Regions from separate parts of the Bacillus sp. GbtcB14 genome, predicted to be linked through region 2. Evidence: a T-box and tRNA genes for the amino acid it is inferred to sense, from the RefSeq annotation. Region 2 holds a T-box; the other holds one or more tRNA genes.
The links. The T-box of region 2 lies ahead of ileS (isoleucine--tRNA ligase). A T-box ahead of a tRNA ligase gene usually reads a tRNA of that ligase, here a tRNA-Ile.
Positions count from the first base shown of each region.

Region 1: it encodes a tRNA-Ile, which carries the amino acid that the T-box ahead of ileS (isoleucine--tRNA ligase) is inferred to sense. The anticodon was not compared.

Region 1 covers NZ_JAGXJT010000001.1:378,647-395,136, forward strand. Annotated here, with positions in the region: gene cccA (cytochrome c550) at 262-618, shown strand; gene KVT31_RS02000 (tRNA (adenine(22)-N(1))-methyltransferase) at 784-1,491, shown strand; gene KVT31_RS02005 (Nif3-like dinuclear metal center hexameric protein) at 1,488-2,609, shown strand; gene KVT31_RS02010 (4-hydroxy-3-methylbut-2-enyl diphosphate reductase) at 2,650-3,600, opposite strand; gene vrrA (VrrA/YqfQ family protein) at 3,690-4,430, opposite strand; gene KVT31_RS02020 (DEAD/DEAH box helicase) at 4,611-5,921, shown strand; gene KVT31_RS02025 (deoxyribonuclease IV) at 6,113-7,009, shown strand; gene KVT31_RS02030 (DUF2624 domain-containing protein) at 7,036-7,290, opposite strand; gene KVT31_RS02035 (YitT family protein) at 7,439-8,317, shown strand; gene KVT31_RS02040 (metal ABC transporter ATP-binding protein) at 8,559-9,323, shown strand; gene KVT31_RS02045 (metal ABC transporter permease) at 9,323-10,156, shown strand; gene KVT31_RS02050 (Fur family transcriptional regulator) at 10,170-10,583, shown strand; gene ispG (flavodoxin-dependent (E)-4-hydroxy-3-methylbut-2-enyl-diphosphate synthase) at 10,664-11,767, opposite strand; gene yqfZ (protein YqfZ) at 11,932-12,297, opposite strand; gene KVT31_RS02065 (DUF1189 domain-containing protein) at 12,370-13,128, opposite strand; tRNA gene KVT31_RS02070 (tRNA-Ile) at 13,371-13,444, shown strand; gene sodA (superoxide dismutase [Mn]) at 13,666-14,277, shown strand; gene KVT31_RS02080 (MFS transporter) at 14,387-15,664, shown strand; gene KVT31_RS02085 (peptidoglycan D,D-transpeptidase FtsI family protein) at 15,774-16,490, shown strand, end outside.
Region 2 covers NZ_JAGXJT010000002.1:126,418-140,742, reverse strand. Annotated here, with positions in the region: gene KVT31_RS05660 (methyltransferase) at 41-919, shown strand; gene KVT31_RS05655 (bacteriocin-processing peptidase family protein) at 1,218-5,420, shown strand; T-box leader at 5,519-5,758, shown strand; gene ileS (isoleucine--tRNA ligase) at 5,812-8,913, shown strand; gene KVT31_RS05645 (DUF418 domain-containing protein) at 8,965-10,050, opposite strand; gene KVT31_RS05640 (TetR/AcrR family transcriptional regulator) at 10,052-10,636, opposite strand; gene KVT31_RS05635 (M36 family metallopeptidase) at 10,967-12,478, shown strand; gene KVT31_RS05630 (hypothetical protein) at 12,582-13,064, opposite strand; gene KVT31_RS05625 (UDP-N-acetylmuramoyl-tripeptide--D-alanyl-D-alanine ligase) at 13,273-14,325, shown strand, end outside.

The DNA.
Region 1 (16,490 bases), on a different contig from region 2:
TTTGCAAATGCTCATTTTTCGATTTTTCGATTAATTTTGTTTATTCTATACAAAAATATATGTAGAAAAGTGAAAAATATGATGAGAAACGTTAATAATTATCGAAATAATAAGCGATATTACAATGAAAAACAATAAACTGAATTTATGGAATATTTTTAACGATTGGTAGTTTACTCTTTTCTGATAGAGCGTTTTCAAGTACAATGGAAATGACTGAATCATCTAACTATTTAGGGGTATAGAGGGGGGAGAAGAGATATGAAACGTAATCCGCTGATTCCGTTCGCTCTTATTGCAGCATTAGGTATTATCGTTATGTTTGTATTTTCATTTCAGGGGCTAAATAAATCTAAAGAGTTAGCTGATGCAAAAAATGGTGGGAAGCCAGCACAAACAGCATCAAAGCCAGAGGATATTGTGAAGCAAAGCTGTACGAGCTGCCACGGTGATCAGTTACAAGGGGCAGTAGGACCTAATTTGCAAAAAATTGGTGGGAAACTTTCAAAAGATGAAATTAAAGAAATTCTTTCGAAAGGAAAAGGGAACATGCCACCAAATATAGTTCCAGCTGATCAAGCCGCTAAAGTAGCTGATTGGTTATCAAAGAAAAAATAAAGTATAGAAAAACAAGCCTTTTGCGTTTGCAAAAGGCTTGTTTTTCTATACTTTCTAAAATACGATTAGTAATAGAGAATTGAAGTGTTGTTACGGACTTGCAACAACCACTATAAATTCATTATCATGGAGACAGACTGACAAGAGAAGGAGTAATGGAAATACATGAATGAAGTAAAGCTTTCGAAACGATTAGAAGAAGTTGTGAGGGAGATTCCGGTAGGCTCTACAGTAGCTGATATTGGATCGGATCATGCGTATTTACCGTGTTATACAATTATAAATAATATTGCTACAAAAGCAGTTGCAGGAGAGGTTGTAGATGGACCGTTTCGCTCTGCACAAGCAACTGTAGCTGAAAGTGGCTTACAAGATAAAGTAGACGTTCGTAAAGGGAATGGATTAGCTGTTATAGCGCCAGGAGAAGTAGATGTTATTACGATTGCTGGTATGGGTGGAGCGTTAATTCGTGACATTTTAGAAAGTGGTAAAGAAAAATTAGAAGGTGTAACACGTTTAATCTTACAGCCGAATATTGCAGCGCACCATATTCGTGAATGGTTTATTGAGAATGGCTGGGAGCTTATCCATGAAAAAATCGTAAAAGAAGATGGGAAAATTTACGAAATTTTAGTAGGGGAGCGCGGAAACATCGAGCTTCCTTATTCCGAAAATAAACAAGCTGAATTATTTATGGGACCATTTTTAATAAAAGAAAAAAGTGAAGCTTTCGTTGAAAAATGGGAAGGAGAATTGAAAAACTTCCAAAATATTTTAAAACAGTTAGAACGTGCGGTTAATTCTGAAGAAACAAAAGCGAAGCATGCGGAAGTAGAAGCGAAAATGAAAATGATAGAGGAGGTTTTATCATGAGTAAAATTCCAAATGGCCATGAAATTATTTCTTTATTTGAAAGTATGTATCCAAAGCATTTGGCGATGGAAGGAGATAAGATTGGACTGCAGATTGGAGCGCTTAATAAGCCTGTACAACACGTATTAATTGCGTTAGATGTAACGGAAGAAGTTGTGGATGAAGCAATTCAATTAGGAGCGAATGTCATTATTGCTCATCACCCTTTAATTTTTAACCCGTTAAAAGCGATTCATACAGATAAGGCGTATGGGAAAATTATTGAAAAGTGTATTAAAAATGATATTGCAATCTATGCAGCGCATACAAATGTGGATGTTGCTAAGGGCGGAGTAAATGATTTACTTGCTGAGGCGTTAGGATTGCAAGATACAGAAGTTTTGGCACCGACATATGCAGAAGAAATGAAAAAAATTGTTGTGTTTGTACCTGAAACTCATGCAGAAGAAGTACGAAAAGCATTAGGGGGCGCAGGGGCTGGTCATATCGGCAATTATAGCCACTGTACGTTTAGCAGTGAGGGTACAGGCACGTTTGTACCTCAAGAGGGGACAAATCCTTATATCGGGGAAACTGGGCAGTTAGAACGCGTAGAAGAAGCACGAATCGAAACGATTATTCCAGCTTCACTACAGCGAAAAGTGATTAAGGCAATGGTAACCGCGCATCCATATGAAGAAGTAGCATATGATGTGTACCCACTTGATAACAAAGGCGAAACATTAGGGCTTGGGAAAATAGGATACTTAAAAGAAGAAATGACACTTGGGCAGTTTGCAGAACATGTAAAGCAATCATTAGATGTAAAGGGTGCACGAGTTGTTGGGAAGTTAGATGATAAAGTGCGCAAAGTAGCTGTACTTGGTGGTGATGGTAACAAATACATCAATCAAGCTAAATTTAAAGGAGCGGATGTATATGTAACAGGTGACATGTATTATCATGTTGCTCATGATGCGATGATGCTCGGTTTAAATATAGTTGACCCAGGACATAACGTTGAAAAAGTAATGAAGCAAGGTGTGCAAAAGCAATTACAAGAAAAAGTGGATGCAAAGAAACTCAATGTACACATTCATGCTTCGCAATTACATACAGATCCATTTACATTTGTATAAGAAAAATAAAAACCGTTGCTCATATAGGCAACGGTTTTTATTATTGTTCTTTTTTCACTTTTACACGAGGTAATATTTTTTGTAAAGGTACTTTTCGAACTCTCTCCCATGTAGCGGGATTCATTGGATCATATTGATCTAAGAAAGCGATAACTTCTTTTGTAATTGGAGTTGGAGTAGAAGCACCTGCTGTAACAGCTACGTTTTCTACACCTTGTAGCCACTCTAATTTAATCTCACTTACGTCTGCAACGCGGTATGCTTTCGTACCAGCGATTTCTTGTGATACTTGTGCTAAACGGTTTGAGTTGTTACTTTTTGGATCACCAACAACAATTGTTAAGTCTGCAACATCAGCTTGTTTAGCAACAGCTTCTTGGCGAACTTGAGTTGCTAAACAAATTTCTTTATGAAATTCTGCTGTTGGGAATTTCTTCTGAATATCCTCCATTAAATGCTGGACATCCCATTGGCTCATCGTTGTTTGATTCGTAACTAAAATTTTATCCGTTGGGATTTCTAATGTTTCTAAATCAGCGGCTCTTTCGATAAGATGAACGATGTCAGGTGCAATACCAACCGCACCTTCTGGTTCAGGATGATTTTTTTTACCGATATAAATGATATGGTAACCTTCAGCTTTCTTTGCTTCAATAAGGTCATGCGTTTTTGTAACATCTGGACAAGTGGCATCGATTGTCGTTAAACCTTTTTCTTTTGCACGCTGTTTAACTTCAGGAGAAACACCGTGAGCAGTAAAGATAACAGTACCAGAATCAATTTGATCTAAAATATCTAAGCGACTTGGGCCGTCTAATGTAATGATGCCATCTTCTTCGAATGCATCTGTTACATGTTTGTTGTGAACAATCATACCTAAAATGTAAATAGGTCTTGGTAATGATGTATCTAATGCGGCGTTACGTGCAATAACCATCGCGTCCACAACACCGTAGCAATAACCACGAGGGGAAATTTTAACAATTTTCATATGAGTAATCCTCTCCTTCTAAACAAGGGATACTTTTGTGCATAGTCTTTTATATTATAAAGGAGGAGTGGATAGAAAACAAAGGATTGTTATACATATAGTTTTGGTTTTGTTGCTATTTTTTGAACAGGCTCCTCTCGTAATTCTTTTTCTATGACTGGCTCAATCACTATTTTTTTTCTTTTTCTTTTTTTTTGTGGAGGAGGCGGAGTTGCTACCTCAACCTTTTCTGTTATGTCTTTAGCTTGATCTTCAGTCGGATCTTCTTCCGTACTTTTTCCAGAGGTGAGGATTTTAACAATGCTTGGTAGGTTACGCATAATAGGACCGTACTGTTCGACGACAGGGCTTACAGATTGAACGACTTGGGATACTTTTTCGATATTGTTTATCATATTAGTTGGATTCGAAATTAAATTCGCAAAAAAACTGCCGATGCCGCTACTTGATGCTGCTGTAGTTGCTGCACCGCCGCGCATTTCATTTGATTCATACATTTGAGGGGGGATCCTTTGCTCTGGATGCTGCTGCATGTATGGTTGATATTGTTGGGAGTATTGTTGGGAGTATTGCTGCGGGTATTGTTGAGGGTATTGTTGTTGATATTGGGGCGGCGGTTGCTGGTGCATCATTGGCGGCGGTCCTTCCATTTGTCGATAAGGCGGAACCATTTGCATGAAAGGCTCGGTTGGATCGTGTTTTTTAAAGAGTTTAGCAAGGAACCCTTTCTTTTTTTGTGCCATCGGTGGTAGCTGTGGAATTGGATATGGTGTATAAGGTTGCTGTCCTTGATTCGGATACATTTGCCTTGTGGGTGATTTTGGAAACATGTGAGAAATCCTCCTTTCTTCAGTTAGGTATATACACATACAATATGCAATAAGAGGGAAGAAGGTTAGTTTTTGAAGGGAAAACCTAAACTAAAGATGGATTTTACTTGTAGATTTCGATATAATGTAGACTTGACTGATTTGTGCGCGCAGTAGAAATTTAGAAAGAAGGTGTAACTTATGACACAACAAACTTTTACACAGTATGATTTTAAACCATTTTTAATAGATGCAGTTCGTGAACTACGCTTTACAGAGCCGACAGGAATTCAAAAGAAAATTTTCCCGGTCGTGAAAAAAGGTGTAAGTGTAATTGGACAATCCCAAACAGGTTCTGGGAAAACACATGCATACTTACTTCCTACATTGAACCGAATTAATGCAAGTCGTGAAGAAGTACAACTTGTTATTACAGCGCCTACTCGTGAGTTAGCACAACAAATTTACGAAGAAATCGTGAAATTAACAAAGTTTTGTGCGGAAGATCAAATGATTACAGCACGTTGTTTAATTGGTGGAACTGATAAGCAACGATCAATTGAAAAGTTGAAAAAACAACCTCATATTGTAGTTGGAACACCAGGACGTATTAAAGATTTAGTAGAAGCGCAAGCATTATTTGTTCATAAAGCAAATACTATTATTGTCGATGAAGCAGACTTAATGCTTGATATGGGATTCATTCATGATGTAGACAAAATTGCATCACGCATGCCTAGAAACTTGCAAATGCTAGTTTTCTCTGCAACAATTCCTCAAAAACTAAAACCGTTTCTGAAGAAATATATGGAGAATCCAGAGCATATTCATATCAATCCAAAACAAGTTGCGGCTGGGAATATTGAGCATTATTTAGTACCTTCTAAACATCGTAACAAAATCGATTTAGTGAACAAAATGTTGCTACAATTTAAACCGTATTTAGCAGTTGTTTTCACGAATACGAAGAAGATGGCGGATCAGGTTGCTGACGGATTAATGGAACGTGGCTTAAAAGTTGGACGAATTCACGGAGATTTATCACCGCGTGATCGTAAAAAAATGATGAAACAAATTCGTGACCTTGAATTCCAATATATTGTTGCAACTGATTTAGCAGCACGTGGTATTGATATTGAAGGAATTAGTCATGTTATTAACTATGAACTTCCATCAGACTTAGATTTCTTCGTTCACCGCGTTGGAAGAACAGCACGTGCAGGGCATTCAGGTATTGCAGTGACGATTTATGATCCAGCAAACGAAGAAGCGTTAGATAGTTTAGAAAAACAACGTCATATTGAGTTCAAGCATGTAGAGTTACGTGGAGATGAGTGGGCGGATTTAGGTGAACGTCGTCGTCGTAAGAGCCGTAAAAAACCAAATGATGAACTTGACGTTATGGCAACAAAAGTTATTAAAAAGCCGAAAAAAGTAAAACCAAACTATAAACGTAAACTTGCAACAGAACGTGACAAAGTGAAGAAAAAATATAGCAATAAAAAAAGATAAGGGGAGCCCCCTTATCTTTTTTTATCCGGCTATTTGCGGGATAAAAATCAGTGGAGGATGGAAAAAACACTGATTAAAGTTTTGGTGTAGCTAGTTACAATTTGCGTAGTGTTTTAGGAACAAACAATTCACTACATATTTCTACAAATTATGCTATCATTATATCTATTGTATATTGAAGAGGTGATTGTATGTTAAAGATTGGTTCTCATGTTTCTATGAGTGGTAAGAAAATGTTATTAGCAGCAAGTGAAGAGGCTGTTTCATACGGTGCAACGACGTTTATGATTTATACAGGTGCACCGCAAAATACACGAAGAAAACCAATTGAAGAATTGAACATAGAAGCAGGAAGAAAACATATGGAACTAAACGGTATTGAGGAAATTATCGTACATGCGCCATATATTATTAATCTTGGGAATACGACGAAGCCAGAAACATTCCAATTAGGTGTAGACTTCCTTCGCATGGAAATTGAAAGAACATCGGCATTAGGTGTAGCGAAACAAATCGTTCTTCACCCAGGTGCGCACGTTGGTGCAGGAGCGGATGCTGGTATTCAACAAATTATTAAAGGGCTTAATGAAGTATTAACGCCAGAGCAGACGGTTAACATTGCGTTAGAAACGATGGCAGGAAAAGGAACAGAATGCGGTCGTAGCTTTGAAGAAATTGCAAAGATTATTGATGGTGTCAAATATAATGAAAAATTATCAGTATGCTTTGATACGTGTCATACGCATGATGCAGGATATGATATTGTAAATGATTTTGACGGCGTATTAAACGAATTTGATAAGATTGTTGGTATTGATCGTTTGCAAGTACTTCATATTAATGATAGTAAAAATGTATGCGGCGCAGGAAAGGACCGTCATGAAAATATCGGCTTCGGTCATATCGGTTATAAAGCGTTACATCATATTGTGCATCACCCGCAGTTAATGCACGTACCAAAAATTCTTGAAACGCCATATGTAGGTGAAGATAAAAAAGATAAGAAGCCACCATATAAATTAGAAATCGAAATGCTGAAAAATGGTACTTTTGATGAAGGAATTCTTGATAAAATTAAAGCGCAATAAGCAATAAGGAGGGGATTTTCCCCTCCTTATTTTAATAGTTGTTGAAATAAAGTATTTACTTGTTGGGCAGTAGCAGGGGAGGTTACTTTTGCTATTTGTTTTAAGAGCTCTAGCCTTTCATCATTATCGTAAATGTTAATATTCTTTCCTTTCATAAGTAAAACAATTTGATCCGCTTGTGCAGTCGTAATAGAAACTTCATACTCTTTGCTATATTTCAATAATTCTTTTGTAGAAATATGATTTAATTTTTTATTTACAAGTTGTTTAATGAGGTTCATCAAGTTATCCTCCTTCACATGTTCTTCTATCGAAATATATGAGTACGTAGCTTGTACATATTCGTATAGAGCTTCTTTTTCATGAGAAAAAGAAGCGTATGTTATAATATAAGGACAAAACTATAGAAAAAGAGTATAGGGAGGACTTATGGAGCAGAAGCAACATCGAAAAGAAAGTGTTATCCATCTTATTTATCGTTTAGTTATGATTATTTTTGGAGCAGCATGCGCAGCGGTAGCGATTGAACTATTTTTAATGCCAAATAAAATTATTGATGGTGGAATTATTGGTATTTCTCTTATGTTAGATTATCTTACTCCTAATATTTGGTGGTTAAGTTTCTCTACTTTAGTCGTTATTCTCAATATCCCATTTATGTATTCGGGTTATAAGCAAATCGGAAAAACGTTCATGCTATCTTCAGCGTTCGGTATTGTAGCTTTAGCGTTTATTGAATCAACGTTACATGCTGTGCCGCCATTTACAACAGAGCCGATTTTAGCGACAGTGTTTGGTGGTCTTATTTTAGGTCTTGGTGTAGGGCTCGTTATTCGCCATGGTGGATCAATGGACGGAACAGAAATTATGGGTATTTTATTAACGAAGAAATTACCTTTCTCTGTTGGCGAATTTGTAATGTTTGTGAACTTATTTATTTTTGCATGGGCAGCATTTGTATTTGGTGTTGAGCAAGCTATGTATTCTGTTATGACGTACTATATCGCATTCAAAACAATTGATACAGTCATTCAAGGCTTAGATGAAACGAAAGCAGTTTTAATTGTATCAGATCAATATGAGGAAGTATCAAATGCGATTTTGCATCGTCTTGGTCGTGGAACTACAAAGCTTGTAGCGAAAGGCGGTTACACGGATAAAGAAAAAGAAGTTATTTATGCAGTTGTAACGCGTCTGGAAGTGACAAAGTTAAAATCAATTGTGTATGAAATTGATGCGAATGCGTTTGTTACGATTATGAATACACAAGAGACAAATGGTGGCAAGTTTAAATCGGCTATCCACTAGGGAATTTATCCAGTAAAAGCCCTCGCTAATCGTTAGGGGATAGCCTCATCTGATTAAGGTTTCATTTTATAGGAATATTTTTCGAAAGCAGAGGATTTTTCTCTGCTTTTTGTTATAATAATAAGGTTTCTTGAAAAAATTGATATATTTTAGGCAGATTGGTTTACAACTATAATAAGCTGTACTATAATTCAAATAGATATAAATCGGAATCATTCTGAATTAAAATAGGTGAGATGCTATGAATAATATATTAGAAATAGAAGGATTGTCATTTCGATATGAAGATCGAAATGTGTTAGAAGATATTAATTTGCAAGTTCCGAAGGGAGCTTTTTTAGGTTTAGTTGGGCCAAATGGCTCTGGAAAATCAACTTTGCTAAAATGTTTATTAGGCGTTTTAAAGCCAAAACAGGGAAGTATTCGTTTGTTTGGTGTTGATAGTAAGAAGTTTAAAGAATGGAACAAAGTTGGTTATGTGTCGCAAAAGGCAAATAGCTTTAATTCTGGTTTTCCGGCCACTGTTTTTGAAGTTGTATCAATGGGACTCGTTTCGAAAAAAGGGCTGTTTCGCTTTTTTACGAAAAACGATAAGGAAAAAGTAGAAAAAGCGATTGCTGATGTAGGGATGAGTGCGTTTCAAGGGCGCAATATCGGAGAACTTTCTGGTGGACAACAACAGCGTGTATTTATTGCTCGTGCGCTCGTTAGTGATCCTGAATTACTTATTTTGGACGAGCCCACTGTTGGAATCGATGTGAAGAATGTTGAAAGTTTTTATGAGATATTAGAGGATTTAAACAAAAGGTTAGGAATCACATTAATTCTCGTTACTCATGATATGGGAGCTGTTACAGAGAAGGTAACACATGTTGCATGCTTAAACCAACATCTACATTTCCATGGAAATGTAGAGAAGTTCCGAGAGTTAGAAGATGCAGAAATGTCCGTCTTATATGGACATCATGTTCATCGTTTAGAACACGAGCATCACGGGAGGATATAATGATACAAGATTTTTTACAATATGACTTTTTACGTAACTCTTTATATGCAGGAATTTTAATAGGACTTGTTGCACCGCTTATCGGTGTATTTGTTGTCATTCGCCGTATGTCGCTTATTGCGGATGCATTAAGTCATGTGACATTATCGGGTATTGCTGCAAGTTTACTACTAGAAAAAACAATTTTCACAGGAGGATTTTTAAATCCGTTATATATGGGAATGATTTTTTCTATTGGTGGGGCGTTACTAATTGAAAAATTACGTACTGTATATAAACATTATCAAGAATTAGCAATTCCGATTATTCTTTCAGCAGGAATGGGGATTGGGGTTATTTTTATATCACTTGCAAATGGATTTAACACTGATTTATTTAGTTATTTATTTGGGAGTGTAAGTGCTGTAACAAGTACAGATTTAATAATCATCGGCATTGTAGCAATTGTTGTTATTGTAACGATTACTTTATTATACAAAGAGTTATTTTTACTATCGTTTGATGAGGAATATGCTGTATCAACCGGTTTGAGTGCAAAGTGGATTCATTTTATTTTCATTATATTGGTTGCTCTTGTCATTGCAGTATCAATGCGTGTAGTAGGGGTTCTTCTCGTATCATCATTAATGACGTTACCAGTTGCAGCAAGTATTCGTATTGCGAATGGATTTAAACAAACAATTTTCTTTTCCATTATATTTGGTGAAATTGCAGTAATTGGTGGAATGTTTGCTTCATATCAACTTGATCTAGCGCCAGGTGGTACAATTGTTATGATAGCAGTTCTTATTTTAATTGGTGCGATTTTATGGAAAAAGAAAAAAACTGCATAAAGTAGGGATAGATATGAATCTAACAGAAGCTTTACGCCTAATGAAAGATAAAGGATACAAACATACTGGGAAAAGGGAAGAAATGCTCAGGTTATTTGCAGCTCACAATCGTTATTTAACGGCGAAAGACGTTTTAGAGCATATGAAGGATGATTATCCAGGTCTTAGCTTTGATACGATTTATCGTAACTTAACGGTGTTTGCTGAAATCGGTGTTTTGGAACAAACGGAATTAAATGGTGAAAAACATTTTCGTTTTACATGTTCTATTATGGAACATCATCATCATTTTATTTGTTTAGATTGCGGGGGGACGAAAGAGATTACTTCCTGCCCGATGGATTTTATGAATAAAGATTTTAACGGTTATGAAGTAACTGGTCATAAGTTTGAAATATACGGCCGTTGTCCAAAATGTGCAAAATAAGAACTCGTCGGTTACACAACTGACGAGCTTTTTTTACGTAAAAAAGAAGGTTGCCACAATATTTGTCGGCAACCTTCTTTTTATTTTTCTTGTGTTTCTTTTTCTTTTTCTCGTTCAGCAGCCATTTCAGCAGCAATTACGTCGATTTCTTTTTTCAGTTCTTCTACCATGATTTCTTCTGGTACTTTACGAACAACTTGCCCTTTACGGAATAATAATCCTTCTCCGCGTGCACCGGCGATACCGATATCAGCTTCACGAGCTTCACCAGGACCGTTTACAGCGCAGCCAAGTACTGCAACTTTAATTGGTACTTTTAGTGTAGAGATGTATTCTTCTACCTCGTTAGCGATGCTAATTAAATCAATTTCAATACGACCGCAAGTTGGACAAGAAATAAGTGTTGCTGCATTAGATGCAAGGCCGAATGACTTTAATAGCTCACGCGCAACTTTTACTTCTTCAACTGGGTCAGCACTTAATGAAATACGTAGTGTATTTCCGATGCCTTTATTTAAGATTGCTCCAAGACCAGCGGCACTTTTTACAGTTCCGGCAAATAATGTTCCAGATTCTGTAATACCTAAATGTAATGGGTAATCAAAAGCACGAGCAGCTTTTTCATATGCTTCGATTGCTAAGTTAACATCAGAGGCTTTCATAGATACGATAATATCGTGGAAATCTAAGTCCTCTAAAATTTTAATGTGATGTAGGGCACTCTCGACCATACCATCTGCAGTTGGGTATCCGTACTTTTCTAAAATGTGACGCTCTAATGAACCTGCGTTTACACCGATACGGATTGGAATGCCGCGTTCTTTCGCTGCATTTACAACAGCTTCTACTTTATGGCGACGACCAATGTTACCTGGATTGATACGTACTTTATCAATGCCACCTTCAATTGCTTTTAAAGCAAGGCGATAATCAAAATGAATATCAGCAACAAGTGGAATGTTGATTTGTTTTTTAATATCAGCAATAGCATTTGCTGCGCGTTCGTCTGGAACAGCAACACGAACGACTTGACAGCCAGCTTCTTCTAAACGTTTAATTTCAGCAACTGTTGCTTCAACATCATGTGTTTTTGTTGTTGTCATACTTTGTATAATTAATTCATTATTACCGCCAATTGTTAAATTACCGACTTTAACTGGACGTGTTTTTGTACGATGAGTCATTTCATTCACGAATAGATCGCTCTCCTTATAAAAGAAGTTTCTTATTTAGTCCCACATATCAATGATAGTATACGTGATACAGGGCTATAGAAACCGAAGTGCTCGGTTTCACTTTTACTATTGTATCAGCGCCTTTATGTAATTGACAAGGATTAAGTGATTGCTTATTGATATAACGGGAATTTATAAGACTTTCCAATTTGTATTTTTGTAGCAGATGTACTTTTGTTTAGTTGTTTAAAGTCATCAATTACCTTCTCAATGGAAGGGATTTTTTTCTTGTTAATTTGTTCGGTAATAGAAAGAACTGTCTCACCTGTTTTGACTTCAATTGTTTTATAAGTGACATCTGTTTCTTTTTCTGCTTTGTTCTCTTTATTTTGTTTTGTATCTGTGCTTTCTTGTTTTATTGTTTGGGCAGCGGTTGTTTTTTTATATGAACTTAACATCGGTAAAGTGCCGATTTTTATATCGTAATAAAATATATAACCAAGAACAAGCACGAATAAGAATATACCTAATCTCTTCATATTCTTCACTCCTTTGCTAGGAATATATGCTTGTCCAAAAAAAAAATGCCTATTTAGGCATTTTTTTCGTTCTTATTTTTCTTTCGGTTTTGGAACTTCTTTAATCGTTAAGTAAAGAACAATTAAAACAACTGCGATATAAATGAATGTTGAACCAGGTACAACAATTTTGAATAGATCCATAATCATAAAGAAGATTGTTGGAATTGTGTAGCTGTATGCAGTTAATGTCCATACTTGCTTATAAGATAATTTACGTTGACCGCTCATAGCAGAACCTATAAATGCAAGTAAAGTAATTCCTAAGAAAGTAATAAACAATTGGAATAGGTATACTAACACGCCGATAACAGCTAGTAAAATTGGATAAATACTATCGAATACAGAAATGAAATCTTGCAAATCTTTCTTCTCAAGAGATGTCCCTAATAAATCATTATAGGAGTATGTTTGTGTTTGACCATTTCCTATAGAAACTACTTTATCTTTTAAAATAAATAAACCAGTTTTGTTTTGATATGTTTCTATATCTGTTGTATTTGGATCAAATACGAAAAGAGCATCTCCCTCTTCCTTTAGAATAGGTTGTTCAATATCTGCTTTTAGTTCACCGTTTTCGATTTTAAAATCAGGTAAATCTTTTTCAATTGCTTGATTTACCATGGTAACACTATCTTGAATAAAGCTACCGTAAAAGAATGTTCTTGGAATAGTAGTGATTAGACAAAGTAGCATAATATACAAAATGGTTTTTCCGATTTTTTGAAAACGGAATAGCGCCATATCTTTAGGCGAATATACGCTTTTTGCTAATTGGGTAAATATGGACATAGATTCACTTCCTTTATGTATGTATAAAATCATTGTAACGTAGGAATCTAGAGAATCTCAAGATATATTATATTTACATATAGTGGAGATAACTAAATTTCTTTTTATTAATTTTCTTCTTTTATATGAGAAAAATACAATTGACACTTTTCTTTTCCATATGGTAAATTTATCTTACATTTCTTAAAGGATATATCTGATAGGAATTCCTTTATTTGATATGTTGTTACATACATAATTGTGGACCCTTAGCTCAGCTGGTTAGAGCAGACGGCTCATAACCGTCCGGTCGTAGGTTCGAGTCCTACAGGGTCCATATCCATTTCACATGTTTATTATGTCAGCGGGAAGCTTCCTTGTAGAAGGGAGCTTTTTTTACGGAATATATGAGCATTTTAATTGAAAAGAAGTGGGATTTTTGCTACGTTAATGATAGCAAGACAATGTGATTTATTTGTTTGCACCCTATGGCAATTAGGGTAGAATGAAGTTGTATGTCACTTAAGTGGCAATACATAAACTGGGAGGAATATAACAATGGCAAAACACGAATTACCAAACTTACCTTATGCGTATGATGCTTTAGAGCCTCACTTTGACAAAGAAACGATGAACATCCATCATACAAAACACCATAACACGTACATTACAAACTTAAACGCTGCTTTAGAAGGTCATGCAGAATTAGCTGACAAAAGCGTAGAAGAATTAGTTGCAAACTTAAACGAAGTACCAGAAGCAATCCGTACAGCAGTACGTAACAATGGTGGCGGACATGCTAACCATACATTCTTCTGGACAATCTTATCTCCAAATGGCGGCGGACAACCAGTAGGCGAACTTGCAACTGCAATTGAAGCAAAATTCGGTAGCTTCGATGCATTCAAAGAAGAATTCGCAAAAGCTGGCGCAACTCGTTTCGGTTCTGGTTGGGCTTGGTTAGTAGTAAACAATGGTGAGTTAGAAGTAACAAGCACGCCAAACCAAGATTCTCCTCTAACTGAAGGTAAAACTCCAGTTGTAGGTTTAGATGTTTGGGAACATGCTTACTACTTAAATTACCAAAACCGTCGTCCTGACTACATCGGTGCATTTTGGAACGTTGTAGATTGGAACGCTGCTGAAAAACGTTACCAAGAAGCAAAATAATTATAGAAAAAAAGCTAGGAGAATGCTCCTAGCTTTTTTCTATGCTTTCCTTTTACATAATTGGGCTTGTCTTTGGAAGACTAGAACATGAAGTAAAGGAGAGTTGTGTATGAAGTGGAAACATATAATTGGTGACGTTGAAGTGAATCGGGATTTAGTGTTATTGCTCCTTATTGGAGGTTTATACACGCTCGCAATTTCTTTATCGAATACGTTTGTTAACATTTATTTATGGAAACAAACACAAAATTATGTGAATCTTGGCTTGTATAATTTGGCCAGCGTTGTATTACAGCCTCTCACATTTCTTATAGGTGGGAAATTAGCGAAGCGTATTGATCGCTCAATCTTGTTACGAATAGGTGTAGGCACGTTAGCTATTTTTTTTATCGTTGTTTTAGTAGCGGGAAAAAGCGCTTCTCACTATATTTTATTAATGGGGGCTCTTTTAGGAGTCGGATATGGTTTTTACTGGCTCGCGTTTAACTTATTAACATTTGAGATTACAGAACCAGAAACAAGAGATTTCTTTAATGGGTTTCTTGGACTTCTTACATCCTTCTCTGGCATGATTGGACCGATAGCAGCTGGATACACAATTTCACGTATGGAAAAATGGAGTGGCTATACGGTCATATTCTTTCTTTCGTTACTGTTATTTGCAATTGCTGTCATTTTAAGCTTTTTTGTATCTAAGAGAGAATGTGAAGGACGGTATGAAATTGTACAAGTATTGAAAGAGCGGCAGATTGATAAAAATTGGGGAAGAATTACACGTGCTCATTTTTTCCAAGGGCTGAGAGAGGGAACTTTTATTTTTGTGATTTCCGTGTACGTGTATTTAGCAACTGATAGCGAGCTCGCATTAGGGAAGTATAGCTTAGTAAATTCGGCTGTGTCATTTGTGTGTTACTATTTAGTTACTCGTATGTTAAAGAAAGAATGGCGAAAAAAAGCAATTTTGCTTGGAGGCATTATTTTGTATGCTGTCGTATTTTTAGTTATATTCAATGTTACATACGCAAAATTACTTATTTATGCAGCGTGTATTGCGATTGCATACCCTATTTTGCTCGTTCCGTACGGATCCATGACATATGATGTAATTGGCAGAGCGAAAAATGCGAGAGAGTGGCGGGTAGAGTATGTAGTTGTCCGGGAATTATGGTTAAATGCAGGAAGAATTTGTTCGATTTTAAGTTTTTTATGTGCTGTATTATTCTTTCCGCCTGAAAAAAGTTTGCCTTACTTATTATGTATTTTAGGTGCAGGACATTTCCTTATTTATTTTGCAGTTAAAAATGTCAAATATGATGAGGGAAATGTGAATAAAACAAGTGTTGTAACGCAAGCGACTGCGCAGAATCAAACAGAACCAGAAGGTTAACTTCTCGGTTGTTTTATGCTAGAATAGAAAAAGATGTAAGACAGCAGTGAGGACACCTGTATGAAGGTGTCCCTTTCACATTACATAGCTGTTGGTAGAGGGGGTTTGTATGAGCAAGAAGCAGAAACAACAAAAGAAAAAGACTCACGTTCCTTTTCGGTTAAACGTGCTGTTTTTCTGCGTGTTTTTAATGTTCTCCGCGGTTATTGTAAGGCTTGGATATGTACAAATTGTTCGCGGTGAGGAATATAAGAATGAAGTGGAGAGGAAAGAGAACTCGACGATAAGTAATCCTGTACCACGTGGGAAAATATTTGACCGTTATGGGCGAGCTGTAGTAGATAATGCAGCTGTACGTACGATTACATTTACAAAAATGAAAGGATCAACTGCGGAGGCTCGCTTAGAAACAGCGAAAAAGCTGGCAGATTTGATTGAAGTACCGACTGATAAATTAACAGATCGTGATAAAAAAGATTATTGGCTTGCTATGAATAAAGAGGAAGCGAAAGAAAAAATTACGAATAAAGATCGTCAAGAGTTAAAAGATAAAAAAATTGACGATAAAGAATTAGATGAGCGTCAACGAAGTCGCGTGACAGAAGAAGAAGTGAATCAATTATCCGCAAAAGATTTAGAAATACTAGCGATTAAAAGCAAAATGGACGGCGGATATGCGATGACACCACAAGTTATAAAAAAAGATGCTACACCAGAAGAATATGCGATTATTAGTGAAAATTTAGCAGAATTGTCAGGAGTAGATACGAGTGTCGATTGGGAACGAAAATATGCATATGATGGTGATTTGTTCCGAAGTGTACTT
Region 2 (14,325 bases):
GGAGAATTGTAATGTCATATATATAAAGGAGGCGTTAAATTTGGAAACGTACGATTGGAACAGTAAACTAACATATTTAAAAAACACAAGAGATTTATATTACAATGACGATTATGTAAGCTTTTTAGTAAATACAGTTTGGAAGATTACTAAGCCCGTACATATCGTAGATTTCGGTTGTGGATATGGCTATTTAGGTTTAGTTTTGTTACCTTTACTTCCAGCAGGTTCAAAGTATACAGGTATTGATAGTGGAGAAACATTACTAGCTGAAGCGAGAGAGTTGTTTCGTTTACTTCCGTACGAGTCAGAATTTCTAGAGGGAGATGCTATAGAAATTGAATTGAACAATACATATGATATAGCAATCTGTCATGCCTTCTTATTACATATGAGTTCACCAAAAACGATGCTACATAAAATGATGCATTCAGTTAAAAGGAACGGAAAAATAATCTGTTTTGAACCACATTGGATATCAAATATGTCTTCATACTCTTTAGGTGGAGAGAATCAATCGGAAATTATTAGGCTAGGAGCTTTGCAAAAGTTATTTGAAAGTGACACGCAGAGAAGCGGAAAAGATGGAAATATTGGTATGAAAATACCGATGTTTTTAAGTGAACTAGGTGTAAAAAATATTCAATGTAGAGTAAGTGATAAAGTAAACTTTTTAGATTCTAATATGCATCGTAATGGTAAAGAAAAGTTGTATCACTCCTTAAAAGAAGAGGGGATTGCAGGAGATCCAGGTGATAAACAGCAATTTATAGAACGTTTAATGGCTAGAGGGTTAACATATGATGATGCGCTAGCTCAATATGAAGCAGAACTACGATTTTTTAAAGTCTTTCATCTACATTCCTCTTTAGTATATGCTCCGAATATGAAAATTACATTTGGTGAAATAGTATGTTAAAAGGCAGCTATATGTTGAGGGGCGTCATTATATGTCGGTAAATCGATATCCACCGTATAATCGCCGATATATTTTCATGTACGGATTTCAGCTTCCAAAAGATAAGATCCTCATGTTACGTTATTCCATATAATCAAACAAAATACAGAGAAAAACAATCATTTTTACTATATTTTGTTATAAATTCGAATAATATTAAATAATACTATCCATTATAGGATATTTTAGTTGAATACCGACAATATGATGTGTAAAATCTAAGCAAGTAGCAGTATAAATAAATATTCGAGGTGAATACATGCTAGATTTTAAGCAGTTAGATGCTTGTTTGAAAGACAAGAGATTTATAGATGGATTACAGGAAATAAATAATGAAATTTTATATATAAAAGAAAAGAATACTTTATCTTATTTGAAGAACTGGCTTGCTAATATTCCTTCGCATAAGGAGTTTGATATATTAATACGCCTGACTGATGAAGGGCTTATGCACCAATACAGTTCATTCCTCATTCGCTACGCCTATAAAAAATTCCCAAATTTGAGAACGCTCTCTTTATATTGTGATGAGTTAATTGATGAACGAAAAATACTTGAAGTAGAACAGTTGTTAAAAGAATCATTAGAAGAGGTAAATAAAGAAGAAATAGAAGTTGATCTTTTAGCGAAAACATATTTTACGTTAGTACGATGTTTGTTGGAAATGAAACGAAATGAAGAAGCCCTAATCTATATGCAAAAGGCAGAGGAGTACAGTGCACGTGCCGTATTTGATAAATGGGGCTACGTTTATATGCATACAGGTGAATGGGAGAAAGCAGAAGAACAATTTATAGCTGGTATGCAGCATAAAGATTGTGAAGAGCTATCTACCTATTTATTATCACAGTTATATGCGAATCAAGGAGAACAAAAACGTGCATTACAGCTAATTGATGATGCGATTGTAAAGTTCCCGCAAGTACCATATTTTCATTTTGAAAAGGTAAAATATTTATTAGATTTAAGGAAGTATGAAGAAATGTTAGCGGTAATAGATAATATAAATAATCAGCTTCCTTATCATGCGTATAAAGCTTACTTTGTACATTTACGTGCAGAAGCGCTTTACAAAATGAATAAACTTGCAGATTTACAACAGTTATTAAAAGAAGAAAAAAGTTTAAAAGAGTCTTTATATCATAATTTAGCAAAAAATCCAGATGGAAAAAAGGTGCACTTACCTATAGTTCCTATTGTACAAAAGGATAATTATTGTGTTCCGACAAGTTTAGAAATGATGTTGCAGTTATGGGGAGAAAAACGTACACAAGATGAAATAGCAGAGTTTATTTTTGAGATGACAGGCTCGAAGTTTTCAGATACTGTTTCGTATTTAGAACAATTAGGTTATGAATATCGTTATTTTAAAGGTAATGAGGAAAATTATAAGAGACTGCTGGATGAAGGGATTCCTGTTTTATTAAGTATAGATATTGAGCATGCTTCACATGTGCAAGTACTATCTGGATATGATGATACGTTACAAGCTTTTTATGTTCAAGATCCAAACTTTATCGAACCAGTTATTGTGGAATATAGTAAGTTGCAAGAAAAATATCGTTACACAGGATGTTTAGCGATTACGTTTGTTCCGAAAGGAAAGAAGGAGCAACTAGCATTTTTAAATGAAGGAGAAAATCATTATTTTAAATCTATTTTTTCTCTTACGGATCATTTAGATGAACATGATAGAGAGGGGATTCATAACTTAGTACAATTTTTAAAAGAGACGAGTGATAATCCGAATACGTGGTTATATACGGTTAAGCACTTAGATGTTGAGGTAGATAATGAGTTTATTTTATCTTGTATTGAAAAGTTAATGGAGAAGTTTCCGAACTCAGATTTTGTTAAATTGCATGGTGCACAGTGCTTTATCCGCCTTCAAGAATTAGAAAAAGCTGGACAAATGCTCGCGAGTGTGGAGAAGAAAAATAATCGTGCTTTATATCATTTAATAAACGGAAGATACGCTTTTGAACAGGAAAGTTATATAGAAGCGATTTCAAGTTTTCGTTCCTCATTACAATTAGATGCAGATCAGCCGATTGCATGGAGTTTTCTCGCTTTATCATATACGTATATTGACCAATCTGAAAAGGCGTTGCAGTTTTCTCAAGTTGCTTTAGAACGTAGTCCAGAAAGATTCACTTTAACGAATCATGGGTTAATATTAATAGATTTAGAAAGATATGAAGAAGCGTATGAAATCTTTAACGATCTGTTAAAAGAGTATAAAAATGAGGCACATGTATGGTATGAGCGAGCGAGATGTGCACATCATTTAGGGAAATTACATCTAGCGATAAAAGGGCTTAAAATAGCAATTCAGTTGGATAGTAATGCACCTTACATTTATACGAAACTTTCGGAAATATACGAATCTGATTTGAAGGATGAGGAAAGTACGAAAGAAATTTTATTAAAAGGTATTGAGAATTGTGACGATAAGGCACCTTTATACGTAAAATTAGGTGACTATCATTTTCAAAATGATAGTCTGGAAGAAGCGGAAGTATTGTATAAGCGTGCTTTAGAAGAAAATGATGAGGATGTTTATTCTCATTTCGGACTTACACAAGTTTATATGGCAAGAGAACAATACAAGGAAGCGAAAGAATATATTCTCGGTATTGAAAAACAAATTGAAAAGAGTCAAGATTTTCTAATGAATGCGGGAATGGTTTTGTGGGATGCTGAAGTTGAACTTGGTGGAAGTGAAGAAGGATTTAAAGTAGCATTGTCTAAGTTAGAGAATGGTATAAAGCAGAGTGAATATAATGTAGCAAGTGCGTTAGATGAATATGTGAATCGAATTAAAGGAACGGTATTTGTACAAAGAGGAATAGCATTCTTAAGCACGTTATACAAAGAAAGAAATGAAGTAAGTGAATACGGTTGTTATATAGGTATTTTATATGAATCTATTGGGCAGTACGGCCAAGCGATGAAAAGATATAAAAGGGTGATAGAGCAAAAAGAAACGGCATTACCGTATTACCGAATTGGTGAAACACTTATGGCATTAGGGCAATTGACAGAAGCGAAACAAGCGTATGAAACATGTTTAGAGCTTGATGGGAATTTCGTAGGGGTACATTTACAGCTTGCGGAAATATACGAAAAAGAAGAAAATCGTTCTAAAGAACAAAGTCATATGGTTCAGGCGATGAAAGAAGAGCCGTTGCATATTAATATGGAATATTTGGCACAGCTTTCAGTAGAAATGAATCTTCAGGAAGAATTGCTGACGGAACTAGAACAATTAACGGACGAAGTACCTGAAATATGGCGATTAGATGCGATTGCATATGTGTATGGAGCGATGGATGAAATAGATAAAGAACAGGCATGGATTGAATACGCGCTACAATTAGATGGTGAGCATACAGAAGTTCTATATCATTATGCAAAAGTGTTAGTGAAAAATAGAAATGAAAAAGCAATTGAGATTGCAATGAAAGTGATACAAAAAGATGTAAAGAATGAACGTATATTTGATGTATATGTAAAAGCGATAGAACAACATAAAAAATTGTCTAACATACGAGATTTTCTTCATACATTACAAGTGAAAAAGGCAGAAAGAAGTATGGCGTTTATGTATGCTGCATCTGCGGTGACGGAAAGATGGGTTGAACGTCAACAAAATGAACAGCCGAAGAAATCCATAATTACGAGAGCTTTTTATCGTATGAAAAACCGTGCGAAAGAAATTTCGATTATTACTACAATCATTGATTTGTATGAAATTTCGTTAAAGTTAAATCCGAAAAATAGTATGGTGGCGCAGAGATTTGCACTGTTTTACGAGAATGTGGCGATGTATAAAGAGGCGATAGATGTATTGCAAACATCGTTAGAAAATAAATGGGATTACGATGTAGCGAAGCAACTTGTAAATCTTTTCATAGAGTGTGAGGAAGAAGATATGTTACGGGATGCTTCGGAAGTAACGAAGCAAATGGTTCGAGAGTTACCAGATGATTATGATACTCTTCTTTTACAAGCACAAGTATTCTTTAAAATAGGGGAAGAAAGAAAAGCAGAAAAGATTACCTTGCAATTAACGGAGCAAACACCGTTTGTAAGTAGAGCGTTTCTTGCTTTAGGAGAAATGTACCAAAGTCAAGAACGGTTTGAAGAGGCGATTCATATATTAGAAAATGCTTCTATACATCATCCAAATGAAACAGTAATTCTTCTTTCTTTAGCGTCTTCATATCATGGTGCCGGCCAAACACTAAAGGCAGAAAGAATAGCAAATGAAGTATTAACAATGAATACAAGTGATTTGTTAGCAAGATATGATCGCGCTTGTTATTTAGCGCAGTTAAACAGAAAGGAAGAGGCGAAAGAAGAGCTTGAATTTGTCCTTCGTGAGGATGAGTCGGGATTTTTCGCTGAACTTATCGAGGATGATGAAAATTTAGCAGCATTGCGAGAATTTGAAAAGTAATTGTATAAGAATCGCGAAAAAGGGTATAAATAAAAATATATTTCGAATTAGTTGACAATTTATTGCCCAATGGCATAAAATAGCTTTTAATAAAGTATACAAATCTGAAGACGAGAAAGAGTAAAATAGTGTACTGTTCCCCAGAGAGCCGGTATGTTGCTGAAAGCCGGTGTTCAGACGTTATTTGAAAATCATCTCCGAGGAGCCGAGGCTGAAAATAAGTAAGCCCGGACGGATGTCTACCGTTACAAAGAACACGTATGATAGTACGTTGCTAAGTGCTATTAGTGAAGAGCTAATAGAATTAGGGTGGTAACGCGGGTAAACCCGTCCCTACTTTATAGGGACGGGTTTTTTGTGTGCTTTAAAACATTCAAAGGAGTGATTGTAGATGAAGAAAGTAGATGTAAAAGAGTCAGCTGTAGGGAGAGAAACACGTATTCGTAAGCAGTGGAACGAGCAAAGTATTTTCGAGCAATCAATTCAGAATCGAGAAGGCGCACAATCTTTTGTGTTTTATGAAGGACCACCAACGGCGAATGGATTACCGCATGTAGGTCATGCACTTGGACGGACAATTAAAGATGTAGTAGCAAGATATAAAACGATGGCTGGTTATAAAGTGTTAAGAAAAGCGGGATGGGATACACACGGTTTACCTGTAGAATTAGGTGTTGAGAAGCAACTCGGTATTTCTGGTAAACATGAAATCGAAGAGTATGGAATTGAGCCATTTATTCAAAAGTGTAAAGAGAGTGTATTCACATATGAAAAGCAGTGGCGTGAATTCACTGAGAGCATCGGTTATTGGGTAGATATGGATGATCCATACGTTACGTTAGAGAATCCATATATCGAAAGTGTATGGCATATTTTAGGAACGATTCATGAAAAAGGCTTATTGTATAAGGGACATAGAGTTTCACCATATTGCCCAAGTTGTCAAACTTCACTAAGTTCACATGAGGTTGCACAAGGGTATAAAACAGTAAAAGATTTAAGTGCAACAGTGAAGTTTAAAGTGAAAGATAGTGAAAATGAATATTTCCTAGGTTGGACAACGACCCCTTGGACACTTCCAGCAAATGTTGCGCTCGCTGTACATCCAAATATGGAATACGTGAAAGCGAAACAAGAAGGTCATGTATACATTGTTGCGAAAGAACGTGTACAAGATGTATTAAAAGAAGACTATGAAGTACTATCTGTCCATAAAGGTGAAGAATTAGTAAACACATCTTATATGCCGCCGTTTCCGATGAAGGAAGTTACAAATGGGTACCACGTAATTGCAGCAGATTTTGTCACGGCAGATAGTGGTACAGGACTCGTTCATATCGCTCCAGCATATGGGGAGGACGATTATAGAGTCGTTCAAAGTGAAGGATTGTCGTTCTTACATGTTGTAGATGAGAAAGGTGAGTATACAGAAGTAGTACCATTTTTGAAAGGGAAATTTGTAAAAGATTGTGACGTGGATATCGTTCGTTATTTAGCGAAGGAAGGCTTACTATATCATAAAGAAAAGTATGAACATAGCTACCCACATTGCTGGCGTTGTGATTCACCACTTCTTTATTATGCAGGAGAGAGTTGGTTAATCCGAACAACTGCAATTAAGGATACATTTTTACAAAACAACGATTCTGTTACTTGGTATCCAGATCATATGAAACATGGACGCTTTGGTAAGTTTTTAGAAAATATGGTGGACTGGAATATTAGTCGAAATAGATATTGGGGAACACCATTAAACGTATGGGAATGTGAAAGTTGTGATCATCAATTCGCACCGAAAAGCATTGCTGATTTAAGAAAGCATAGTACGAAAGAAACACCTGAAGATTTAGAATTGCATAAGCCGTATGTAGATGAAGTGCAAGTTTGCTGCGAGAAATGCGGAAGTACAATGAATCGTACACCAGAAGTAATTGATGTTTGGTTTGATAGTGGTTCTATGCCATTTGCACAATATCATTATCCATTTGAAAATAAAGAGTTATTTGAAGAACAGTTTCCAGCGGATGTTATTGCAGAAGGCATTGATCAAACACGTGGATGGTTTTATAGTTTATTAGCGGTATCAGCACTATATACAGGAAAAGTACCGTATAAACGAGTGTTATCGCTAGGGCATGTATTAGACGAAGAAGGACAGAAAATGTCTAAAAGTAAAGGGAATGCACTAGATCCAGTTGATTTAGTAAATCAGTTTGGTGCAGATGCTTTAAGATGGGCGCTACTCGTTGACAGTGCTCCGTGGAATGCGAAGCGTTTTTCTGAAAGAACAGTACTGGAAGCAAAATCTAAATTTGTAGATACATTAGTCAATGTGTATAGTTTCTACGTTTTATATGCAAATTTAGATGAGTATAATCCGAAAGAAACGTATGATGTAAAGCGAACGAAATTGGATGAATGGGTATTATCAAGATTGCATAGTACAACGAAAAAAGTGAGAACTGCACTTGATGATTATCAATTTACGAATGCAGCTCGTGAAATCGCAGCGCTTGTAGATGAAGTAAGTAACTGGTATGTAAGACGATCACGTAATCGTTTCTGGGAATCTGGTATGAATGCTGAAAAAGCAGCTGCGTATGAGACACTTCATGAAGTACTTGTGACAATTAGTAAATTAATTGCACCATTTACACCGTTTGTCGCTGAAGATATTCATTTGAACTTAACTGGAAGTAGCGTTCATTTAGAGGATTATCCAGTTGTAAATGAATCACTACTTCAGCAGAAATTAGAAGCGGAAATGGATGCAGTTTTACAAGTTGTTGAACTTGGGAGAAGTAATCGTAATCAGCATTCCTTAAAAGTAAAACAGCCGTTAGCAGAACTTGTATTACTAGCACATAATGAGAATGATATGGATTGGGAATCTTATCGTGATATCGTCATGGATGAGTTAAATGTCAAAGCGTTCCATGTTGAACTCGATGAAACGAAATATACGTCCTATCAATTAAAGCTGAACTTTAAAACAGCTGGGCCGAAGTTTGGTAAAAATGTGAATGCAGTAAATACATGGCTAAAACAATTATCAAAAGAAGAAGTAGAGCACTTTGTATCTACAGAAAGAGCAGTTTACGAAGCAGCACCAGGAGAAGAAGTAGTTGTAACAGCTGAAGATGTAGTAGTAGAGAAAGTTGCGAAATCAGGATTTTCTAATACGACTAACGGACAATATACAGTTATGTTAGATACGAATGTAACGGAAGAATTGTTACAAGAAGGAGTAGCACGTGAATTCATTCGCGCCGTTCAAGAATATCGTAAGCAGTTGAATTTACCTGTTAATTTACGAGTAGATGTAATTCTTGATACAGAGGAAAAACTACAACGCACATTAACGAACCATAAAGATTTATTGGAAGAAAATTTACTCGTTAAGCAATTTACATTTGATCACTTAACGAATGAAGACGATGAACTATCTTTAGGTGAAGAGAAAGTTCGAATTAAATTAAGTGCGGCTCATTAAAGAAAAAGGAAGTTGGAATGATTCCAACTTCCTTTTTTGTATGATGGAACTTTATCCGGCTAATTTCCTCATAATCCATTCGATAGGACCTCTAGAAAATTTCTTTCTCCATAACACACTAATTAATATGCTGAAAATGAAAAATGCAGTAGCAAATAATAACACGAATAGTAGTGATTGATTTTCGATTCTATTTAATAGAATTAATGTCCCAATACCGATAAATACATGACTGACATAATGAGTTAATGTTAATTGTCCTGTTTGTACAATGGAGGTGACAAAAAAATTATTTGTATATTTTTCAGCGATATTGAGGCAAATGATTAATATAGCAATAGCGGATCCTGTAGCAGATAAAATATATAATATGTTTGGTAAGATGGGTCCTGTATTAAATAAAAATGTGGCGGCCTCTTTGCCGATGTATGGAATAAAAAAGTGTGTAAGTCCTTTTGATAAAAGTTCTGTCAATATTGTGATTGTAATACCGAGTAAGAGTAATCTTTCTCTAATTTTCTTATTATGAAGATCTAACCTGCCAATTAACATACCGATTAAGAAGAACGAGAACCAAGGAAAAATTGGGTGATAGCCATTAAAGAATAAATTGCGAAGAAAACCCTTTATTGTCCAGAAGTCTACATAGTTTATAAATGGAGTTGGACCTCCCCAGCCCTCGAAAGTATTAAAAGTAAGCTGAAGAGATTGTGCGATGAGTAGGATAATAATAGATAGCAATAGTAATACTTTTTTGCGTACTGTAATAAGGAATGCAGCGACGAAAAGGTAAACACCGTAGTAGTGTAATATATCCCCAGTCCACTCCATTACATATAGTAGTAATCCTAAAATAAATAAGAATAGTGATCGTTTCCATATGGTCTTTCGACTACTAGAAATGTTTATTTGTTCATTGCTAGCAACGGCTGACCTAGTCATTAAAGTTATACCGATGCCTGCAAGTATGACAAACAAAGCAGAAGCTCTACCTTCAAATATTGACATGAAGGTTATTAAAAAAGGGGGACCATTTCCTTCTGCACCTGTTATCACCATGAAATTGACAAGTAGCATACCAAACATCGCCAAAGCTCTAGCAAAATCTAAGCCGATAATGCGCTTATTTGTATTCACTTCAATCCCTTCTTTCAAAAATGCTATTTACAGCTTCAATCCAAATTTGTTTATAATCTATCTTTGCGTCAATCATCATAAAATTTCCGATATTATCAAGCACTAATGCTAACATATGAGCTTTTGAAACTAGATTTTTATTTTCAATTAATTGAAGTTCATTTGCTTTTGTAAGGAGTACTTCAAATCCATGTAAATATTCTGTTTGCACAGTTAGTAATCGATCTTTGTACATATTGTTTCTGGAAGATAGTAATACAAATTCTTGCAACACAAGATTAAAATAAGGGTCGTTTCGCTGTTCATCAATTATTTTAAGGCCAATTGCAATACATTTTTCAATAAAATTTATTTTCGTAAATTCTACTGTATGAAAATACGAAGAGAACTGCATAGCTTTACATAATTCAGTAAAAATACATTCAATTAAGTCATCTTTAGACTTAAAGTAGTAATATATAGATGGTTTTGCGATACCAACCTCCTCACCAATCATCGTATAAGTTGTTTTAGCAATACCGTACGTAGCAAAAAGGCGATAACTTGCTTCCATTATTGAAGAGAGTGTTTCTGCACTTTTACTCATATAGATCCTCCTAAAAAAAGGTTATTAATATCGTATCATTCATAAGTGATTTTTTCAACCTATCGTTAGGTAAAAAACAGCCTATTTTTTTACACAGTAATATAAAAAGTTTCAGGGGGAAGGAATGGATTTAGAAATTTCTTTCTAAAGTATTGTTTTCACTTTCTACATAAATATTGAGAAAATTTCATTCACCCTAAATGGAAAGGTAATAGAATTGTTTATAGAGAATTACTCGTAGATTCAATTTTTATCCCCCCATTTTGTGGGGAATGATTGCCTAGTGGTAATGGGATAAGGTTGAGCTACTTTATTAGGGGGAGTGGTTCTATGTTTAATAAAAAAATGGTGGCAATGGCAATGACTGTGCCATTAGTAATGGGGACGATTTCTACGGTTTCAGCATTGGAAAAACAGCAGCAAGTAAAGCTAGAAGCTTATTCACCGCAGAAAAAAGCAACTGAATATTTAAAAGAAAATGCTGCGCAGTATGGATTGAAAGCTGACCTCTCAGACTTGCAATATATTTCTACAACTGAAACGTCAGTAGCTTCATATGTTAGGTTCCAACAAGTTGTGAATGGTGCGCCTGTATTTTCAAAACAAATCACAGTTACACTTAACGGAGAGGGAAAGGGAGTACTTGCTGTTTCTGATTATCAATCCGTCAATGGTGTAAAGGAAGTAACGACAAAAATTAGTGAAAAAGATGCAATCCAAAAATCAATGGCATATGTTGGAGAAGCAAGTGAGCAAAACTTATGGGCTCCTACAGAGAAAGAATTCGGATATATTGTTGAAGAAGGGATTGCTCGTCCAGTATATAAAGTTGTAGTCCATTCTAATAACCCGTTTGGTGCATGGGAAACATTTATTGATGCAGAAAATGGAAAGTTAATTAAAAAGGTTGATATAAACCGAAAAGCAGAAGGGTCAGGAAAAGTATTTTTACCTAATCCGGTCGTATCTAGTGGTAGTAAAGTAGGCTTAAAAGATAATAACGATGCAGATTCAACGGCGCTAACGAACCAATTGAAGACTGTTACGTTAAAAGGTTTAGATGGAACAGGATTTTTAATTGGAGAGTATGTTACGATTTCTTCAAAAGCAAAAACAAAATCTACAAACTTACAATTTAACTACACAAGAGCAAATGATAGCTTTGAAGATGTGATGTCGTATTATCATATCGACACATTACAACGTTACATTCAAAGTCTAGGGTTTAAAAATATTAATAATCGCTCTATTAAAGTCAATGTGAATGGAACGACAGATGACAACTCATTTTATTCTCCGACAACGAAAGCTTTAACTTTCGGTACTGGCGGAGTAGATGATGCAGAAGATGCTGGTATTATCGCACATGAATATGGGCATTCGATTCAAGATAACCAAGTTCCGGGCTTTGGTAGTTCAGCAGAAGGTGGAGCGATGGGAGAAGGATTTGGTGACTTTTTAGGTGCTACGTATGAAGATGCAGTATCAACTACAGGATACGGAAAAGCATGTGTTGGAGAATGGGATGCGACTGCTTATTCTAGTTCAGATCCAACGTGCTTACGCCGTTTAGATAATAATAAAGTGTATCCAAAAGATATAAAGAATGAAGTACACGATGATGGTGAAATTTGGGCTCAAGGTCAATATGAGATGGCACAAGCTTTTGGACGTGATGTTGCAACGAAAATTATTTTACAATCACACTGGTCATTAACACCAAACTCTAAATTCAATGATGGAGCAAAAGCAATTAAGCAAGCGGATGCTCTTTTATATGGCGGACAACATGCTGCTGATATCGATCGTATTTGGGCAGCGAGAGGAATTAGTACGAATTAATATAAAAAGTCGTGGCGTTTATAAGCCACGACTTTTTAATTTGCTTAAGAACTGGTACTGGTAAAGTAAGCTATATGAATGCTAATGTAAATTCATCCGTATTCTAGTTATTTTTTTCATCTTTAAAAACAAAATGCTCTTTAAATTTTCTAGACTCAACTTTTTGACCGTTTCTCATAGAGCGGAAAGGGTGTTCTTGCCAAGTAATGATTACATCAACTACATCTGCTTTTGTAGCAACTGGAAAATTAGCATGTCTAAATCCAGTTTTTCCACTCGCTAAACGACTTTCCTTTAGGGAAAAGAGTTCATATTTCGTTTTTGTTTTTGGCTCGTTGAGGAATACTTCGACTTGCACGTTATATACTTCACTGTTTCCAACATTTTTTACTGAAAATTGATATGTTTGAAATTCATCTTTTTTAGCTTGAAGCGTCTTTTTTCTTATTTTTTTTGGTTCATCAATATTCACTTGCCATTGATCAGAGTTTTGGGAGATTGGTAAAGCTTTTGGTGAGTAGGCGTACGTTTCATTCACTACAATTAGACATAACAAAAGAAGAAAGAAACTAATCGCTTTTTTCATATAAACACCTCGCTATGAAATTTTTATCCCGCTATTTACCGGACAGTCAGACCCTCCATCTCAAAATTCAGGGAAAGCAAAGAAGTTAGGTGGGGGGCTGCCCGTAAAAGCCCGATTGGTTCAACTAATAATCAGTGGGGATGAACCCCTACTGATTAAAGTTTCACTTTATTAATATGCGTAAATGAAAATGAATTTATGTAATAAAATGGAAAAATGTGATGATTTGATTCAAATGAATTTGAAAAAACTTGAAGAGATAGTAGATGGAGAAGGATTACACGAATCGTTTCATCATATAGAAATACATGGTGTCTGTATAGATTCCAAAAGCATTAAAGAAGGAAATTTATTTGTTCCAATCATTAGGGTGAAAGATGGACATGATTATGTGAAAGAGGCAATGGATAATGGAGCTGTCGCTTCCTTATGGAAAAAGTCTTATGGTACTCCGCCAAAAGGGATGCCAATTATATTTGTAGATGACACTTTGTTGGCTTTGCAACAATTGGCAAAATTTTATCGGAATGAATTAGGTGTAAAAGTAATTGGTATTACAGGTAGTAACGGAAAGACAACAGTTAAAGATATAATAGGAGGCATTTTAAGTTCAACTTATAGAGTGCATAAAACGAAGGGAAATTTAAATAGTCAAATCGGTTTGCCGTTAACAATTTTAGAAATGAAACGAGATACAGAGTTTTTAATACTTGAAATGGGAATGAGTGAAAAAGGACAAATTCGAAATCTATCACGAATAGCGCAGCCGGATGTAGCGATCATTACAATGATTGGACAGTCACACTTAGAAACGCTTGGATCAAGAGAAGAGATTGCGAAGGCTAAATTAGAAATTATTGATGGTTTAAAAGATGAAGGACTATGTTTGTATAATGGTGATGAACCATTGCTTTTGAAAAATAAGAATCTATCGAGTATAAATTGTAAGGCATTTGGTGAAAAGTATACAAACGATTTGTTTCCAACAAACGTGCAATTAGATGAATATGGTGTTCATTTTAAATTAAATGATTCAAAAATACAGTACGATGTTCCCTTACATGGAAAACATAATGTTTTAAATACGATTGTCGGGATCGCTATAGGTCAATATCATAATGTCCCTACAGAAAAAATACAGGAAGCATTGCGTCAAGTAAATATTACTCATATGCGCTTTCAATTTTTAACTGCTAAAACAGGTTTTACAATTATTAATGATGCGTGGAATGCTAGTCCCTCTTCAATGAAGGCTACAATT